Regions from separate parts of the Alteromonas sp. MB-3u-76 genome, predicted to be linked through region 2. Evidence: predicted binding sites of a transcription regulator. Region 2 holds the regulator's gene; the other holds the start of a gene.

Region 1 (3,917 bases), 1.5 Mb from region 2:
TCGCTTTTAATTACTTCACCATCGCTATCGGTAAGTGAATAGCTAAACGTCATGCGTGGAATATCAACACGCTGTATCACGCGCACGTCTTGCCCCATGTTATTACCAAAGCCAACAAACTGACTGGGCCATACCTGCCCTGCCAAATCGATATTCGTCACTACCATTGTCAAAGTTTGTGATTCAGGTAACGTCGCAGCTAACTCCACGAGATGCGATTCCAATTCCTCAAGAGTGCGCTCGCGAAAACGAACACGAGACTCGTTTGATGGCCTAACGTCGGTATAAGACTTTGGTTCTTCCCATGTTATTTTTAATTCAGCCGCGTGAGCAGGCGTCATGGTGGTAAAAACTAAGGCGCTGCTGAACAGTGCTGAATAGATAAGGGTTGCTGAAATAGGTAACTTATTCACGTTTACTCTCCTCGTTAAGGTCTTCTCGCAAACGTTTTTCGGCCTGTTGTCGCTTTACTGTGGCTTTCTCATCAGAGAAGACTGCATGATGGTATGGCACAGCTGAGCACGTTTAGTTCCCGAAAAGTTGGGGTTTATGTCGTCTTTTTCACAGTATGTTGCGTAAAAACGTTTAACACTGTCTGTGGATACGGTTATTTGTTCGACATAGTTTTGTTGGTAAGGTTTTAATGGCTTTAGCTGCTGCAGTATATCGTTGCGCAAACCGCTCAACGCGCGCTGCTCTGGCAAAGTAGACATAGAAATAAACCAGTCGGAAACAGAATGCTGAATATCTTCAAATAAATACTGCACGAAAGGCGATCGTAAGATTAATACGAGCACAATAATTTCAGCAGTAATAATGAAAAAACGTAACATAATGTCTTACATAGCCTTTCTAAAATAACCGTAATTGAATAGCTAATATAATCGCCAGCCTGTTTAATCATTCCTTTAACGTGCGCTTATACATAGCAAAACATCTAGCTATATATAGGATTTGCGGCAAGCGTGGTTCATTGTATTCCGCTTTGATGTATGTAATTACATAGCTAAGTCTTGTTGAAATTTACGGCTAAAAAGCCACTAAAAGTTCAACTATTCGGTGATATTACACCATGTTCTCTACATTTAAGAACACTAATAGTAATACATCAGTATGGAAAACAACCATATGTATATGAAATTTATCTTAGCTTGCCCAGCAAGCATGCTCAGATGGCTGCTGATCATACTGCACCGCAATTCTCATTAAATAAGCCTCACTCATTAAACAAACTTATTAAGAAAACTTATTAAGAAAACTTTAATGCTATGCCCCACACAGCATATAGCTGTTTGGTATTTTACTAACTACGCTTTAGGGCGTGTTGACCCTATTTTTGACTTATTTTAACGAAGGCATATTTTTCAATGAACATTTCTGAACTTTCAGTATTGACTGAAAGTTCAAAAGGACCGATCATAATGAGTATTCTTGATCTACATTAATTATGACATTCTTCTTGCTGTTATACTGCTTATGTCACTTAAAGATGTTAGCTAAGGTTATTTTATGAATGAACAGATACCGGTTAAAAACGTAACACCGGTAAAGGTCCACAAGCCAAAAGGTGAAGGTCAGGGGAAGCGTCACGATTCCCGCAGTCGTATTTATGTGCGTGCTGTGAAAGGCCCTTTAGAATCGTTTCGTCGCTTTTTTGGGCTTATCTTTCTTGGCCTGTTTGCCATTATCCCTTGGCTTCAATACAACGGTCAACAAGCTGTCTTGCTCGATATTGGCGAACAGCGGTTTACCATATTCTCGTTAACTCTGTGGCCGCAAGACCTGACTCTGTTGGCCTATATTTTTATTGTGTCAGCCTTTGCTCTCTTCTTTGTTACTACCTTTGCTGGGCGGGTATGGTGCGGTTTTATGTGCCCGCAAACTACTTGGGTGTATATCTACACTTGGTTTGAAGAAAAATTTGAAGGCCCGCGCAACAAACGCATGAAGCTTGATGAAAGGCCGATGGATGCCGATAAGTTTATGCGTAAAACTGCTAAACACACTGCATGGGTTGTTGTTGCACTGTTAACCGCACTGACTTTTGTGGGATACTTTACGCCTATCGGCGCACTCTTTATCGACTTCTTCACTTTCAATGTAGGATTCTGGGCTGGCTTTTCAGTTATCTTTTTTGCTGTTTGTACCTACGGTAATGCGGGCTATATGCGAGAAATCATGTGTACCCATATTTGTCCGTATGCGCGCTTTCAGTCAGCGATGTTCGATAAAGATACCTTTACCGTATCTTACGATGCCACCCGAGGTGAAAAACGAGGCCCTCGCCCACGCAAACTCAGTCATGAAGACGTTAAACAGAAAGGGCTTGGCGACTGCATAGACTGCAACTTATGTGTACAAGTTTGTCCTACCGGTATCGATATTCGCAATGGTTTACAATACGAGTGCATTAACTGCGGTGCTTGCGTTGATGCATGTAACGGCGTTATGGAAAAGATGAATTACCCCAAAGGCTTAATTAGCTTTACCTCAGAACATGAGCTATCTGGTGGTAAAACGAATATTATTCGACCTAAGCTGGTGGGTTACTTTGTTGTACTCGTCATCATGATCGGACTTCTATTTGCCAATATCTACACCCGTAGTCCTGTTGAAGTTGATATTATTCGCGACAGAAACTCTCTATACCGCGAAACCAATGAAGGGCTTATTGAAAACGTATATACCATTAAGGTGTTGAACAAAACTCAACAGCGTCAAAGCTATACGGTTGAAATAAAAGGGCTACCCGATTATCAATATATTGGTAAACAAGAGTTTGAGGTAGAGGGTAGCGCGGTTTACTCAACACCGATATCGGTTGCAACAGACGCCTATAATCTGGAAGATACTGTCACTGACATATTCATCAGTGTTACTGTTACCGTAAATGGTGAGACGGTAACCGTTGATGAGCCAACTAAGTTTCTTTATCGATGACAGATTTCTCCTTCTCGGGCTTAAGCCCAGATACGATATTAGATGCCCTGGAAACCCAGGGCATTTTTCTTCAAAGCGGACTACTCGCGCTTAACAGTTATGAAAACAGGGTTTATCAGTTTATTGCTGAAGACGGCAAGCGCTACGTTGTGAAGTTTTACAGGCCAGGTCGCTGGACTGACGAACAAATTCAAGAAGAGCACAGTTTTGCTAAAGAGCTGGCTGACAATGAAATTCCCATTGTCGCCCCCATGGCACTAAATGAGAACACATTGCATCATCATAAAGTTGTTGATACCGACTACCGCTTTGCCCTTTTTCCCTCAGTGGGAGGCCGACAGTTTGAAAATGACAATTTAGATCAGCTGGAATGGATGGGGCGCTTTATCGGCCGAATACATCTAACAGCGCAGGCCACGCCATTCACTTCACGCCCCGCTATTGATGTAGAGAGCTATTTATTAGAGCCGCAAAAAATTCTTGAGCAGAGCGAGTTATTGCCAGAGGGTTTAAAAACCGCTTTTTTCGCTATTCTTAACCCTGTTATTGAAGCTACACAAAAAGCGTATAAAAACGTTTCTTCGCCTATACGTCTTCATGGTGATTGCCACCCGGGCAATATTTTATGGCGAGATGGACCTACTTTTGTCGATTTAGATGACTGCAGAATGGGGCCTGCCATCCAAGATTTGTGGATGATGCTAAGCGGCGACAGACAACAGCAGCTATTGCAACTTGACACATTAGTTGAAGCTTATGAAGAATTTCAGCCCTTCAATAAAGCAGAACTCTCGCTTATAGAGCCATTAAGAGCCATGCGAATGGTTCATTACATGGCATGGCTATCTCGCCGTTGGTCAGATCCGGCCTTTCCCCGCGCCTTTCCATGGTTTGCTGAAGATAAATATTGGGAAGGGCAAATATTAGCCTTGAAAGAACAAATGTCTGCACTTCAAGAGCCCCCGCTTAAGCTTGGA
Region 2 (3,917 bases):
GTTCTTTTGCCGTGCGATATAGAATACCTCTGCGCAATCTTGAGCAAAGCGAACACGTGGTTTTTCCCTCTGGGATTTTATCTTTAACAATGGAATAGGTGTCTTCTTCCACTATTTTGTAATCTACATTTACGCTGTCCAAGTAATTAGGCAAGATATGTTCAGGAAAGCCAGGCTGCTTTTGGTCTAAATTTACCGCGATAATGTCAAAGTGGATAGGCGCAACACGCTTTAAGAACATAAGTATATCGAGCATGGTATAGCTGTCCTTGCCACCGGACAAACACACCATTACCTTGTCGTTTTCTTCAATCATGCCAAAGTCGGCTATCGCTTTACCCACATTACGGCGAAGACGCTTTTGTAGCTTATTGAAACTGTGCTTTTGCTTACTTTCCTGCGCAGCAGAAGACGACGTATTAGCGCCGTTAGTGCCTAAACTCATAATTAACTAACTTGGTTCGTGTAAAAGCCGCCATTATACAATAAAGCGGCTTTTGTTAACTACGGTTGTGTCCGGAATTTCTTCAACCGATTGAGGGCGAAACAAATGTCTCAGCGTTGCTAGACCGTATAAGGCGATACAAACCCGTTAGGTTTAATCGCTAATACATCACAGTTAAGAGCATCAATAACGTGCTCTGCGGTGTTGCCTATTAACGCGGCAGAGATACCAACCCGTCCTACCGTGCCTATGATCACCAGTTCGGCATCTATGTCCTTGGCAACTTGAGGGATAACGCGTTCAGGTAAACCTTCTTTTACGATACATTTGTCAGGAGCAATCCCATGTTTCGCCGCGTGTTTGTCCATTTCATCATGATGATGATTTTTAACTGCGCTGTGATATTTGTCAGAATCGAACTCTGGCACCTCAATGGCAATATTCAACGGTGTGGAAGGGTAACTATTCACTAAGTTAACGTGGCCTTTTAACAGCCTTGCATACTCGTTTGCGATCACGGTTATTTTGTCGTTGAGTGCAGCATGTTCCTCATCTTCACTGCCTACATTCACTGCAGCTATTATTTCGCCATCTTCCGGCCAGTCGTGCTCTTTTACAAGGAGAACAGGGCGAGGACACTTTCTCATTAGATGCCAGTCGGTTGGCGTAAACAACACTGAGGCGATGTCGTCGTGGTCTTTTGTTGCTTTAACCACTAAGTCTATTTGGTTATTGAGTGCGTAGTAAATGATGGCTTCGTGGGCTCTGTTATTCCACTCAACAACAATATCAATGTTGGAAAAGCCTTGTTCCTTTAATTGTTCCCCAAGCCACTTCGATTGATCCTTTGTCACTGCGTCTCGCATAGTATCCCGCTCGTCGGGACTAAGCATGGTCGTCATATCATAAGAGAGGTCATAAACTACCATCATGGCAGTCACGGTGGCGCCGGTTTTTGAGGCAAGTTCAAGAGCTCGACTTAATGCGGGCTGATTATCTCGCTCTGAATCAACAATTGCCAAAATGTGATTACACTCAATCATAATGTCTCCTTCTTATGAAGCAATACATTAAGTGTAATAGACAATAGCGAAAGTGTGGGTTGTTTTAGATCAATATTTTAACAGTTGCAACGGTTAAGCTGTTAACCGTTGCAAACAATACTGGGGCCTTTTAGCGCAGTTACCTTGCCATCAATAGCATCGAAGTCGAGGATAGTAATCAGTTTCCCATCTACTTTTATCAGCTTTTCTTTTTGAAAACGGCTTAACAAACGACTAATGGTTTCAATGGTAAGACCCAGGTAATTACCAATTTCATTACGGGTCATTGTAAGATGAAACTCTCGGAGTGAAAAACCACGCTCTTCAAAACGCTGAGAAAGATGAGAGATGAAATAGAGCAAGCGCTCCTCGGCTGTTCGTTTATTGAGCATCATGATCATGTCGTGATCTTGTTTTATCTCAGCACTCATAAAGCTCATAATCTGATGGCGTAATTTAGGAAACTGAACTGCCATCTCATCTAGTGTTTCGTAGGGTAATTCGCAAACCATGGCGGTTTCTAACGCCTGAGTATAACTTTGATGCCTACTTTCGCGCAGTGCGTCGAAACCGACGATGTCACCAGGAAAATGGAAGCCAGTAATTTGCTCTTCGCCGTCTGAATTGGTAACAAATGATTTAAACGAGCCCGTTCTTACTGCAAACAATGAAGTAAAGGTATCGCCATTGTTTATTAGCGTGTCGCCTTTATGCAGAGGTTTTTTACGCTCAATGATATCGTCTAACGATTCGATTTCTGTCTTATTCAAAGCCACTGGCAAACATAAATGACTAAAGCTGCAGTTTTGACAGTGGATAGAGAATCCGCTTCCTTTGCTCATAATTTCTATTCTCTTAGGATGAACATGGGTATATGTTACAACACCATTTAAGATAATGCGCTATAAATAAGATAAGCTGCATACAAGGCCATGGCCGATGCAATACCTTGACGCACAATAATGTGTCTAAAGCCTCTCACAATATACTGGCTGCCAGCGCCCACAGCAAGTAATGTTGGCAATGTGCCCAAACCAAAAAAGAACATAATTCCAGCGCCTTGTATCGCAGAGCCTGCAGCAAGAGACCAAGTTAAAGTGGAATATACAAGCCCACAGGGTAACCACCCCCAAAGAAAGCCATAAGGTATTGCGCTTAAGGGCGTTTTAAACGGGAGAAAGCGTTTTGAAATGGGCTGAACATATTTAAATAGATGCTTTCCTGCACTTTCAAGCGCTGTTAATCCAGTCCACCACTTCCCTAAATAGCAAGCAAGTAGGAAAAGCATCACACCGCTTAGCAAAGAAAGGACGTAATTCGCTAGTGGTACAAAATCGGTGGCTATTTTACCAAGAGCGCCGGTAATCGCACCAGCAAGTGTATAGCTTGCAATACGGCCACTGTTGTAAGCAAGGGTGAAAGGAAGTGCAGGCTTATCTTTCGGAGTTACCATGCGCAAGGCAGATACTATGCCCCCGCACATACCAACGCAGTGAACCCCGCCAGCTAGTCCAATAAGGAATGCAGAAAGATAGCTAATCTGATCCATTTTTTTCGTTTTCTTGCTGAATTCGCTTGCGCTGTTCTGCGAGTTTCTTTTCCTCAGGTGAGAGGTCATCGTCGAACAAAATACTGTAGCCCTGTCGATCTAGATCTTCAAACTGATTCGATTTTACCGCCCAAAAAAAGATTACCACGGCAAGGGCGACAATAATAATAGCGATAGGAATAAGTACATAAATAATGCTCATGCTATTTGCTCAATAATCGGGTTGAATTGGTAACGACAATAATACTGCTTAATGACATGCCAACAACGGCCATCCACGGCGACAAAAGCCCTGAAACCGCAAACGGTAGAATGATCAGGTTATACAGCACAGACCATCCGATATTTTGACGAATTTTCGTTTTTGCCTTGTGGGCAGTTTCAATTAACAGTGGGACGGAAAGAAGCTGGTCGCCAAGAAGAATAACATCTGCGGCAGTTTTAGCTACATCCGTTGCATTGCCTACCGCAATAGCTACATCGGCGCTGGCAAGAACCGGAGCGTCATTAATACCATCTCCCATCATCATCACTTTCTTATTGCGTGACTGAAGCAGCCGTACCTCTTCAAATTTCTGCTCAGGAGTAAGTCCACCCATTGCCATCGAAACGGGTAGGGAAGCGGTTAGTTCGTTTACGTTTTGTTGTGTATCGCCACTTAACACGACCAAGTCATTATGAACGGCAAGTGCATCTAATGTGGTTTTGGCGTCTTTTCGTAGACTATCGCTTACTTGAAACGCCGCTACTAATTTGCCGTCTGTGGCTAAATATACATTGGCTGATATCGGCAACGACTCGGGACTTATCTCACAAAATGCCGCCGAACCCATTGTAAAATTAGCGCCGTTTATTTCGCCACTAATTCCGCCGCCCGGAG

The links. The regulator FNR, encoded in region 2, switches genes on or off when oxygen is low (the NO sensors DNR and NnrR bind a similar motif). The targets are predictions, from matches to a motif close to TTGATCTAGATCAA.
Region 1: ccoG (cytochrome c oxidase accessory protein CcoG) is a predicted target of FNR. The motif match lies at 1,432-1,445, and genes of this name have one in related genera.

The regions. Positions count from the first base shown of each region.
Region 1 covers NZ_CP025115.1:691,611-695,527, reverse strand. Annotated here, with positions in the region: gene CW735_RS03070 (DUF3016 domain-containing protein) at 1-341, opposite strand, end outside; gene CW735_RS03065 (hypothetical protein) at 468-833, opposite strand; gene ccoG (cytochrome c oxidase accessory protein CcoG) at 1,510-2,940, shown strand; gene CW735_RS03055 (serine/threonine protein kinase) at 2,937-3,917, shown strand, end outside.
Region 2 covers NZ_CP025115.1:2,146,190-2,150,106, forward strand. Annotated here, with positions in the region: gene ttcA (tRNA 2-thiocytidine(32) synthetase TtcA) at 1-445, opposite strand, end outside; gene uspE (universal stress protein UspE) at 565-1,488, opposite strand; gene fnr (fumarate/nitrate reduction transcriptional regulator Fnr) at 1,590-2,330, opposite strand; gene CW735_RS09585 (sulfite exporter TauE/SafE family protein) at 2,378-3,037, opposite strand; gene ccoS (cbb3-type cytochrome oxidase assembly protein CcoS) at 3,024-3,239, opposite strand; gene CW735_RS09595 (heavy metal translocating P-type ATPase) at 3,241-3,917, opposite strand, start outside.